DNA from 3 places in the Paenibacillus sp. JZ16 genome. Region 1 is predicted to be linked to each of the others. Evidence: predicted binding sites of a transcription regulator. Region 1 holds the regulator's gene; each other region holds the start of a gene.
What was found. The regulator Rex, encoded in region 1, represses fermentation and respiration genes when NADH is low (regulators of the CRP and FNR family bind a similar motif). The targets are predictions, from matches to a motif close to TTGTGAAATATTTCACAA.

Region 1 (3,285 bases):
TTGTCGGTGGACAAATCGTTTCAGTTCATGATCGAGAACTTGGGTCTTCAGGAAGCGGCAGATAACGGCAACCTGAACACGGTCCTGCTGCCGTCCCCGTTTAATTACAGGGAGCAGGCTCTCCTTGTTGTGCCGCGCGATTTTCCGAGCGTGAAGGGCTCGGTCGGGGATGCACTCTTTGTGAATACACTTGTGCAATCATTGGCTGATACGGCCATCGCAACGCACGGTCGCATGCTTGTCCTGTTCACCTCGTACCGCATGCTGCGTCAGGTGCATGAGCCCTTGAAGGAGGCGCTGGGATCCAGCGATATTACGGTACTGGGACAAGGGATGGACGGAACCAGCCGTACCAAGTTAATCCGGAGATTCCAGGATAGCAGCGCTTCGGTTCTGCTGGGCACCAGCTCCTTCTGGGAAGGAGTAGATATACCCGGTGAGGCGCTCACCTGCCTTGCCATCGTCCGGCTGCCGTTCCAGCCGCCGAATCACCCTCTGGTCGAAGCCAAGAGCGAGCTTCTGCAGCAGCAGAAGAAGAACCCGTTCATGAAGCTTTCGGTTCCGCAAGCGGTCATTCGCTTCAAACAGGGATTTGGCCGACTGGTACGGACCGCGCAGGATAAGGGGATTGTCATCGTTTACGATACTCGGGTCATTGAATCCTATTACGGGAAGTATTTCTTATATTCCTTGCCTGGACCGAAGATGGAGCACATGCCGACAGAGGGGATCGTTCCCCGAATTTCGAAATGGCTGCAGGAAGAGGCAGGCATAGGGAACCAAGCTGAATAAAGTGAAACCATGAACGAGCACAAACAAATGTAGTTATTAACCTATTATTAGGGGGAGCATGCATGAAATCGGAAAAAATTTCGGAAGCCGTGGTCCGCAGATTACCTGTATACTTGCGCTATTTGAATGAGCTTCAGAAAAGGGAGGTCTCCACGGTTTCCTCCCAGGAACTGGGGCAGAAACTGGACCTCAATCCTGCTCAAATTCGTAAGGACCTAGCGTATTTCGGTGATTTTGGACGGAAAGGGATCGGATATGACGTATCTTATCTGATCGAGAAAATTCGCCAGATTCTAAAGCTGGACCAGAAGATCAATGTCGCATTGATTGGGGCCGGTAATCTTGGACATGCATTATCGAATTACAATGCATTTCTGAAGGACAATATGAAGATTGTGGCGGTTTTCGATTCGTATTCTCCCAAAGTTGGTATGAAAATTAACAATTTGGTCGTACAGCCGATGGAGGAACTGGAGAAGACGGTTCATGAGTACGGCATTCGTATCGGGATTATCACCGTTCCGGATTTTGAGGCGCAGAATGTAGCGAATCAACTAATCGCGGCAGGCATCGAGGCTATCCTGAATTTTGCGCCGACCATCCTGAAAGCTCCACCCCATATCCGGATCCATACGGCAGATTTTACTACGGATTTGCAGAGTTTGGCCTATTATTTGGATAACGGCAAGGAGGATGCAGCACATGACGACAACGAAGTGGATGGTTAAAAACGGAACGTTTGCGGTACTAGAGGAAGGCAGATCCGTGTTACACGGATATATGGTCGTGGAGAACGACCGGATCACTTACCTGGGTGAAGAAGAGCCGACTGTCCAAGAGGGAACAGAAATCATCGACGGAACCCATCTGTTTTTCCTGCCTGGATTGGTGAATACGCACGGACATGCGGCCATGTCGCTTCTTCGCGGGTATGGCGACGATCTGGCACTGCAAGTATGGCTTCAGGAAAAAATGTGGCCGATGGAAGCCAAATTCACGGCCGACGATGTATACTGGGGAACCTCGCTCTCCGTGCTGGAGATGATTAAAGGCGGAACCACGACATTTGTGGATATGTATGATCATATGGATCAGGTTGCAAAGGTAGTGGAGGACTCAGGCATGCGCGGCGTTCTGACGCGCGGTGTCATCGGATTATGTCCGCCTGAGGTGCAGCAGCAGAAGCTGGAAGAGGCGGTTGCATTCGCGAAAGACTGGCATGGTCAGGCTGACGGTAGAATTACGACGATGATCTCACCGCATGCACCCTATACGTGCCCGCCGGATTTCATCGAAAAATTCGTGCAAGCGTCACATGATTTGAATCTGCCTTTGCATACGCATATGTCCGAAACGGAAACGGAAGTAGCTCAGAACGTAAATGACTACGGACTTCGCCCTGTTGCCCATCTAGAGAAGCTTGGCATGTTCTCCCGTCCAACGCTGCTTGCGCATGCCGTCCATCTGACCGATGAAGAAATCGAAATTCTGGCCAAACATCAAGTTATGGTTTCGCATAATCCAGGCAGCAATTTGAAGCTTGCCAGCGGCATCGCTCGCGTGCCTGCACTGCTGAAAGCCGGGGTCACCGTGTCTTTGGGTACCGATGGACCTGCCAGCAATAATAATCTGGATATGTTTGAAGAGATGCGGCTGGCCGCACTGATCCATAAAGGAGTAAGCGGGGATCCAACCGCAATTCCAGCATCCGAAGCGCTTCGGATGGGTACAGAATATGGAGCCAAGTCAGCCTTCCTTACGGATATTGGTACGCTTGCGGTAGGCATGAAGGCAGATATGATCGCACTGAACACGGATCAGGCGCACTTCCTTCCGAAGACGGATTACATTTCTCATGCTATCTACTCCGCCAGTGCGAAGGATGTAGAGCATGTATGGGTTGACGGCAAGCAGGTAGTGAAGAATGGCGCGAGTCTCACTCTCGATGAGGAACGTATCCGCCGGGAAGCGCAGCGTGCCTTTGAGCGTCTTACAACCCTCTAGGGAATAATCAAGGGGAGCGAGGAAGACGGATTTGAAGAAAAAAACGAAGTGGATATTGCTGAGTGTATCCGGCGTGCTGCTGTTACTGCTTGGTTTACAGCTCTATTATTCATATGTGATGAAAGATGCTTGGAATGAAGAAAGAATGGCAATTGCTGCCGCCAAACAGCATGGCCAATTGGTTACGTCCGGGAAGACCTATAAATCGGTGTGGGGCGAGGACAATAACTATTGGGTGATAAGCGGGAAGGATCAGGACAATCAAGATCGTATGGTATGGGTGAAATTTACGGATGACAACGTACCTGTTGAAGGTGCCGACGCTGTCCAATCCGTTTTGTTGAATACGGGGTTGTCAGAAGACCAGATGCGGGAGCAGATTTATAACGAATTGCCTGGCGCAGAAATTAAGCGGCTGCTGCCTGGAATGTATGAGGGCGAGTATGCCTGGCAGCTGCAGTATGAACACAACGGTCAGCGCGGTTATCG
Region 2 (3,285 bases), 1.4 Mb from region 1:
GTCAGCTGGAATCAGCTTGATGTCATGTTCGCCGCGTGTACGCATCATGTCAAGATATTGGGCGATTTCCGTAGAAGGTGTAATCGGAAAATAACCCATAATGTGATAGTTAATCTGGGCAGCCGCCATGGCAGCCATTTCGTTGCCCGATTCGAAGACTGCCGTTTGAGCAGCCGCCGGCTTGTTCTCCGTTGTTGTTTCTTGAATTTGCATATTCATGATCGGACTCCCTCCGCGGTTATATAGGGAAATGATTGCGGCACACGGTGCTGCTCCGCATAATGCGGCTCTTCTAACATGGCAGCTAAAGCGGTGGTCGGACAAGCTTCGATACACTTCAAGCAGCCTTTGCAATACTGATAATCGATACCTCTCATAAACATCTGCATATTCCCGCGCTTATCCGGTTTCTTCTCCCACACGATGCAGAAATCCGGACATACCGTATCGCAGGCGGCACAGTGAATGCAGTCCTCGATCTTGTACTCTGGCAAATATCCCTGCCGGGAGCTGCTAAGATCCTTCAGGACACTGTTCGCCGTAACGTTCAGAATCCCGCCCAGCTCCTGCGTTTCATATCCAAGCATCGGCTGCGGTCTTGCGAAGGAAATTTTGTCTATAAGCTCTGAGCCATTTCCCAAGGAAAGGAACTGAACTTCGTTATATCCTCTGTCAAAAGTCCGCACATTCGGTTCCACGAGGTGGGGCAGCTTTTTCTCAAATGTTGTGCGGATCACCTGCCGCATATCGTCCGGGTTTAGGAAGCTACAAATCCGGAACAAAGCCCCCAGCATGGCCGTATTCACTTTGGTTTTTTCCTCAACGGAAATCTTCAGCGCATCAACTACGGCCAGCGTTCCCTGCGTCATGTTCAGATCAACGGCCACTTCGGAAAGGGCTCGCACCGTATTCACAAGCACCGTTCCATCAGGCTGTAATCCGCTTATGACATCGATCGTCTTATACAATGCTTCATGAAATACACCGACGACATGCGGCTGCTCAATGGGACTGTGATCGCGGATTTCCACCTCGGAATCGCAGAACCTTACGAAACTCTTCACGGGCGACCCTTTTTTCTCCGAACCATAGCTGGAAAAATTCGAACCGTTAAGTCCGGAGCCGGTCACCCCGGCTTCGGCCAGCATTTTTCCCGCCAGATTGGCGCCAAGCCCGCCGATGGATTCGAGACGAATCTCGAAAAATCCCAGTTCATTCTTTTGAGGTAAAATCGACATGTTCTCTCCTCATTTCTTCTTAGGTCATTAATTCCAGTTTAAAAGAAGAAACGGACCGGGTTTGTGATTATACTCACAACTTAAAAAATTGTGATTCCAATCACTATGTCGGTTGTGGGAGCGAAGTATACTGTCTTCGACAGTCCAATTGCGAGGCAATTTTATACTGACCTTAAGGCAAAAAATCACGAAATTGGAGGAGAAAATAATGAATAACAACGCCCAAGAGACCGTAGAGCATCAGCCGTCCATGTTCTGCTTTCAATGTCAGGAAGCATCCAAAGGAACAGGCTGCACCATTGTCGGAGTATGCGGCAAACCGCATGATGTGGCAAACCTGCAGGATTTGCTGATTTATCTGTTAAAAGGTATCTCTTTTCTCAGTCTGGATGTCCGGCTGCCGGAGGAGCTTGAACAGCGCGTATCACTGTTTATGATGGACTCCTTGTTTGCAACGATTACGAACGCCAACTTTGACCGCGAGGTTTTTGTGGGAAGAATCCGGGAAGCGATCGAGCTCCGCGGCGAGGTGCGCACCTATTATAACGAACAATATCCGGAAGGAACCGCCAATCTCCCTGATGCTGCCGTCTGGCAAGCGGATAACGAAGCTTCTTTTGATGAAAAAGCACGTACGGTTGGTGTCCTCTCGACCCGCAATGAAGACATCCGCTCGCTGCGCGAATTGATTACGTACGGCTTGAAGGGGATGGCTGCTTACACGTACCACGCGCTTCATCTGGAGAAGGATGATAACGAATTAAACCGTTTTATGCGCCGTGCACTTGCCGCCACGCTTGACGACAGCCTTGAAGTGCAGGATCTGGTCGCTTTGACGATGGAAACCGGTCAATACGGCGTAAACGCCATGGCGATGCTGGATGAAGCGAACACCTCGGTTTACGGAAATCCGGAAATTACGAAGGTCAATATCGGGGTAGGCAACCAGCCCGGCATTCTGATCAGCGGCCATGATCTGAAGGATTTGGAGGAGCTGCTGAAGCAGACGGAAGGAACCGGCGTGGATGTGTACACGCACAGTGAAATGCTGCCTGCCCACTATTATCCGGCATTCAAGAAATATGAGCATTTTGTAGGCAATTACGGGAATGCCTGGTGGAAGCAGAATAGCGAATTCGCAGCCTTTAACGGCCCGATATTAATGACAACCAACTGTATCGTCCCGCCGAAAGACAGTTATAAAGACCGTATATATACAACAGGCAACACGGGGTTTCCGGGTGTCCGCCATATTCCAGAAGGAACAGACGGTGCTCCCAAAGACTTCTCCGCCCTGATCGAGCAAGCGAAAGGATGCCCCGCTCCAACGGAGCTTGAAACGGGTGAGATCATCGGCGGTTTCGCTCATGCCGCTGTGATGAACGTGGCCGATCAAGTCGTCGATGCCGTGAAATCCGGGGCGATCCGCCGCTTCTTCGTCATGGCCGGCTGCGATGGACGGATGAAATCCCGCAGCTATTACACCGATTTCGCAGCCGAACTCCCAACAGACACGGTCATTCTAACTGCAGGCTGTGCCAAATACAAATACAATAAACTGGATCTAGGCGAAATCGGCGGTATTCCGCGGGTCCTGGACGCTGGTCAATGCAATGATTCTTACTCCCTGGTCGTGATTGCATTGAAGCTGAAGGAAGTATTCGGCCTTGAGGATATTAATGATTTGCCGATTTCCTATAACATTGCCTGGTATGAGCAAAAAGCGGTGATCGTGCTGCTTGCCCTGCTATATCTTGGCGTTAAAAATATTCATCTGGGCCCTACGCTCCCTGCATTCCTGTCGCCTAACGTTGCCAAAGTCCTCGTGGAAAACTTCGGCATCGGCGGCATTACGAATGTGGAAGATGATATGAAGATGTTCCTTGGCGCGTAACTTAGTAGTCGAAGAAAACCTGATAAAGAAAAAAAGGGCATGGGTTATGCAAGCAATGATCTGCTTGGTAACTCATGCCCTTTCAAATTAAATAAGTCGCTTCCACTCAACAAGGAAATCCTTCCACGTCGCTATTTTTCAATTTACCTATCA
Region 3 (3,285 bases), 790 kb from region 1:
ATCCCCATACATTCCCATTTCACTCACATGCTGTTCCAGCGCTTCCTTGAGCATTTTATTCCAGGTTCGTACCGGAAAGGACGCTTGATCTAATCGAGTTGGATTAAAGTCAATAACACCTTGACCTTGATTCAAGTGCCCGTTGGAATTCATAACTGACATCGTTGTTATGGAGGGGGTCCGCTGTTGATGATGGTGAGATAGTTCCTTGTATGGATTTATGACATATAGCCCCGACCTCGGTTTGCTGATCACATACCCTTCAGACGTTAACATTTGATAAGCCGTCTCGATCGGCGTTTTGCTTATATTGAGCTGAAGCTGGAGGGCACGAACAGAAGGCAATCGTTGTCCGTCGGGAATGACCCCATTACGGATACCCTCACGAATTTGCAGATATAACTGCTGGTATAATGGGAACTCGCTTTGCTCGGGTAGAAGAATATCAAACAAGTGGGACCACCTCAGGCATTATATTAATAAAATTTACTGTCGTAATGGCAGGTATGTTTAATGAATTATACATGAAACTCAGCCTATGTTGCGCATCCTATTCACGAATAGCTTCATTCGGTAACACAACCTTCAGTACATCTGACTTTCATAAACAGATAATAACTGACCATTTCTGTATGGTCAGTTTTGTCTTAAGCTAACGTTAACTTGGATGTATCTCAATATGAATCTATTACGTTATGAAAGGACGTATGATCCTATGTCTCATCCCCTCCATCTCCAACATAAAATCGGCCAGGGTTTAACGCCTCTCCAATTCATGGAGAATATGAAGATTCGAGAAATGAAATTGAGCAGAATCCCAAATACGAAGGAATTATTCAGACAAGTCTATGATCGCTTCCAGTGGGAGAACAAAGAGACTGAGGGATTCTTCACTTCTGAGCGAAACCCATTCAACCATCTGCACTGCCTGATTCTCTGTACGGATTGGTGCCCGGATGTCATATGGAATGTACCTGTCCTATTTAGAATATTGGAATATAGCCGAATTCCGTCCGACGTGCTCATCATGGAAGATCATATGGAAACAATGGACCTTTTTCTAACGGATGGCGGACGCGCACAGCCGATTGCTGTCTTCCTCCATGCAAGCACAGGAGAAGTACTCGGAACTTGGGGCGCTCGTCCGGCGTATATCCAGAACGTCATGGATGAGTTCAAGAGGAACCACCCCGATAAACAAGCTGCATCCTATCAAGAACAACTGGACCAAACGTACAAGAAGATCGGAGAGCTCTACCATGACGGTAATGAATATCAGAGGGTCATGATTCAGGAAATAAGGCAACTGCTTACTTCGTTTATACCTGATAGAATTGCCGATAATAACCTGTGACCGCGTTTGGCATAAGCGTGATCCCCCTCCCCTGATGAAGGTGTATGGTTTCTGACAGTGTCAAAGTTAAAAATGAACACACAGGATGAAATATATCACAATCCCGCTGCTTAAATCTTCCTGAATATGTTATCATTACTATCGATGAAGCCTTAGGGATTCACTGTTCCGGCAGCCTTTTATTAGGGTAATTCATCAGAAGTATACCATTCACCAAATTTCATTAACTCAGTACAAGGAGCGAAACACTTATGACAAAAAATGAAGCTCAGCGTCCGTCCCGCGTGGTGATCATCGGTACGGGAGCTGTGGGAGCAACGACTGCGTACACCTTATTCTTACGCGAAAGAGTATCTGAACTGGTATTAATCGATGCGAACCATGACAAAGCGCTTGGTGAAGCCTTGGATATGAATCACGGCCTCCCCTTTGCCGGAGGCGTCAAGCTGTGGGCTGGAGATTACAGCGATTGCAAGGATGCAGACATCATTGTCATTGCCGCAGGCTCCAACCAAAGACCCGGCGAGACGCGAATTGACTTATTGAAGCGAAATACGGCGATATTTGACGATATTATCCAAAACATCGTGAAATACAATGACCACGGCATCATTCTTGTGGCTACGAATCCGGTGGATATTCTCTCTTACGTCACGTTGAAGAAGAGCGGCTTCCCAGTCAATCGCGTGATCGGCTCCGGCACCTTGCTGGATAGCGCCCGTTTCCGGTATTTGATTGGTCAAAACAAAGGCATTAATCCGCGCAGCATTCACGCCCATATCGTCGGGGAACACGGTGATTCCGAATTGCCGCTCTGGAGCATTGCCAACATCGCGGGGATCGGAATCGTTCTGACTGACGGTGAAAAAGAAGATATTTTCGACCGCACCAAGAATGCGGCTTATGAAATCATTAACGCCAAGGGTTCCACCTCCTATGCAATCGCATTGGCGCTCGATCGGATCATCGTCTCCATTTTGCAAAACGAAGGTTCCGTTCTCAATGTATCCACGCTGCTCACGGACTACCACGGTGTGTCTGATGTATACTTAGGCGTACCTTGTGTGGTTGATCGTACAGGCGTTCGGGAAATTCTGAATCTCGAGTTTAATGACGAGGAACTAACCCAATTTCATGCATCTGCTAACAAACTGAAAGAGCAGATCTCCAACATTTTCGAGTAATACAAAACAAGGCTTTCCGGATTGTGATTCGGGAAGCCTTGTTCTTTTGGCTGAGGAGCGATGACATTACGTTGTAGCTAGCAAATCAGTTCGTGGCATAAATAGAAAAGGCGCTGTAAAGCAGAAGCAATCCCATCAATATATTAAACGGGCGCTCATATCGGGATAACAGATGCTGGAACAGCGAACCGAATAGCGCCCAGGTCATGTTGGCACAAATGCCGACAATCGTGAGCAATAACGAGTAGGATATCAACTGTGCATGGGAAGTAGAGATCGGCATGACGAAGGTCGATACAGCTGTTATCCCGTATAAAATAACCTTCGGATTCATGAACTGGAAGATGAACCCGAAATAAAAGGTATTGAATCCACGTGCCTTATCATCTGCATGAGAGGGCTTGCTCTGCATGATTTTTATGGCAAGATAGATCAGATACAAGCATCCGATGATATTCATAACAAACCTGATCTTCGGGATGAATGGATATAATACCAGATTGAAATAGCTGGACAACAGCATAATGACCAAGCATCCAGCTGCTACCCCTCCGATAAAGCGCATCGTTTTCTTAAATCCGTGGATCCGTGCATTCGTCATCGAAATGATGTTGTTGGGTCCGGGCGTAAATGAAGCGACAATCGCATAGGTCAACAGCGAAACGATGAACACGCGCTCCCTCCTTTCGCGTATGTTATAGTAGTAATAATTGTACGTTATAGCGTCCGTACGTTATGATTATACAA

Region 2: the regulator Rex is predicted to act here: its motif matches at 1,300-1,317, upstream of hcp (hydroxylamine reductase).
Region 3: the regulator Rex is predicted to act here: its motif matches at 1,438-1,455, upstream of BJP58_RS01725 (L-lactate dehydrogenase).

The regions. Positions count from the first base shown of each region.
Region 1 covers NZ_CP017659.1:7,024,787-7,028,071, forward strand. The annotation lists gene dinG (ATP-dependent DNA helicase DinG) at 1-792, shown strand, start outside; gene BJP58_RS31540 (redox-sensing transcriptional repressor Rex) at 855-1,520, shown strand; gene BJP58_RS31545 (amidohydrolase) at 1,495-2,796, shown strand; gene BJP58_RS31550 (cell wall elongation regulator TseB-like domain-containing protein) at 2,828-3,285, shown strand, end outside.
Region 2 covers NZ_CP017659.1:5,611,116-5,614,400, reverse strand. The annotation lists gene BJP58_RS25155 (thiamine pyrophosphate-dependent enzyme) at 1-219, opposite strand, end outside; gene BJP58_RS25150 (2-oxoacid:acceptor oxidoreductase family protein) at 216-1,238, opposite strand; gene hcp (hydroxylamine reductase) at 1,447-3,132, shown strand.
Region 3 covers NZ_CP017659.1:396,047-399,331, reverse strand. The annotation lists gene pdxR (MocR-like pyridoxine biosynthesis transcription factor PdxR) at 1-453, opposite strand, end outside; gene BJP58_RS01730 (thioredoxin family protein) at 800-1,354, shown strand; gene BJP58_RS01725 (L-lactate dehydrogenase) at 1,606-2,538, shown strand; gene BJP58_RS01720 (LysE family transporter) at 2,624-3,211, opposite strand.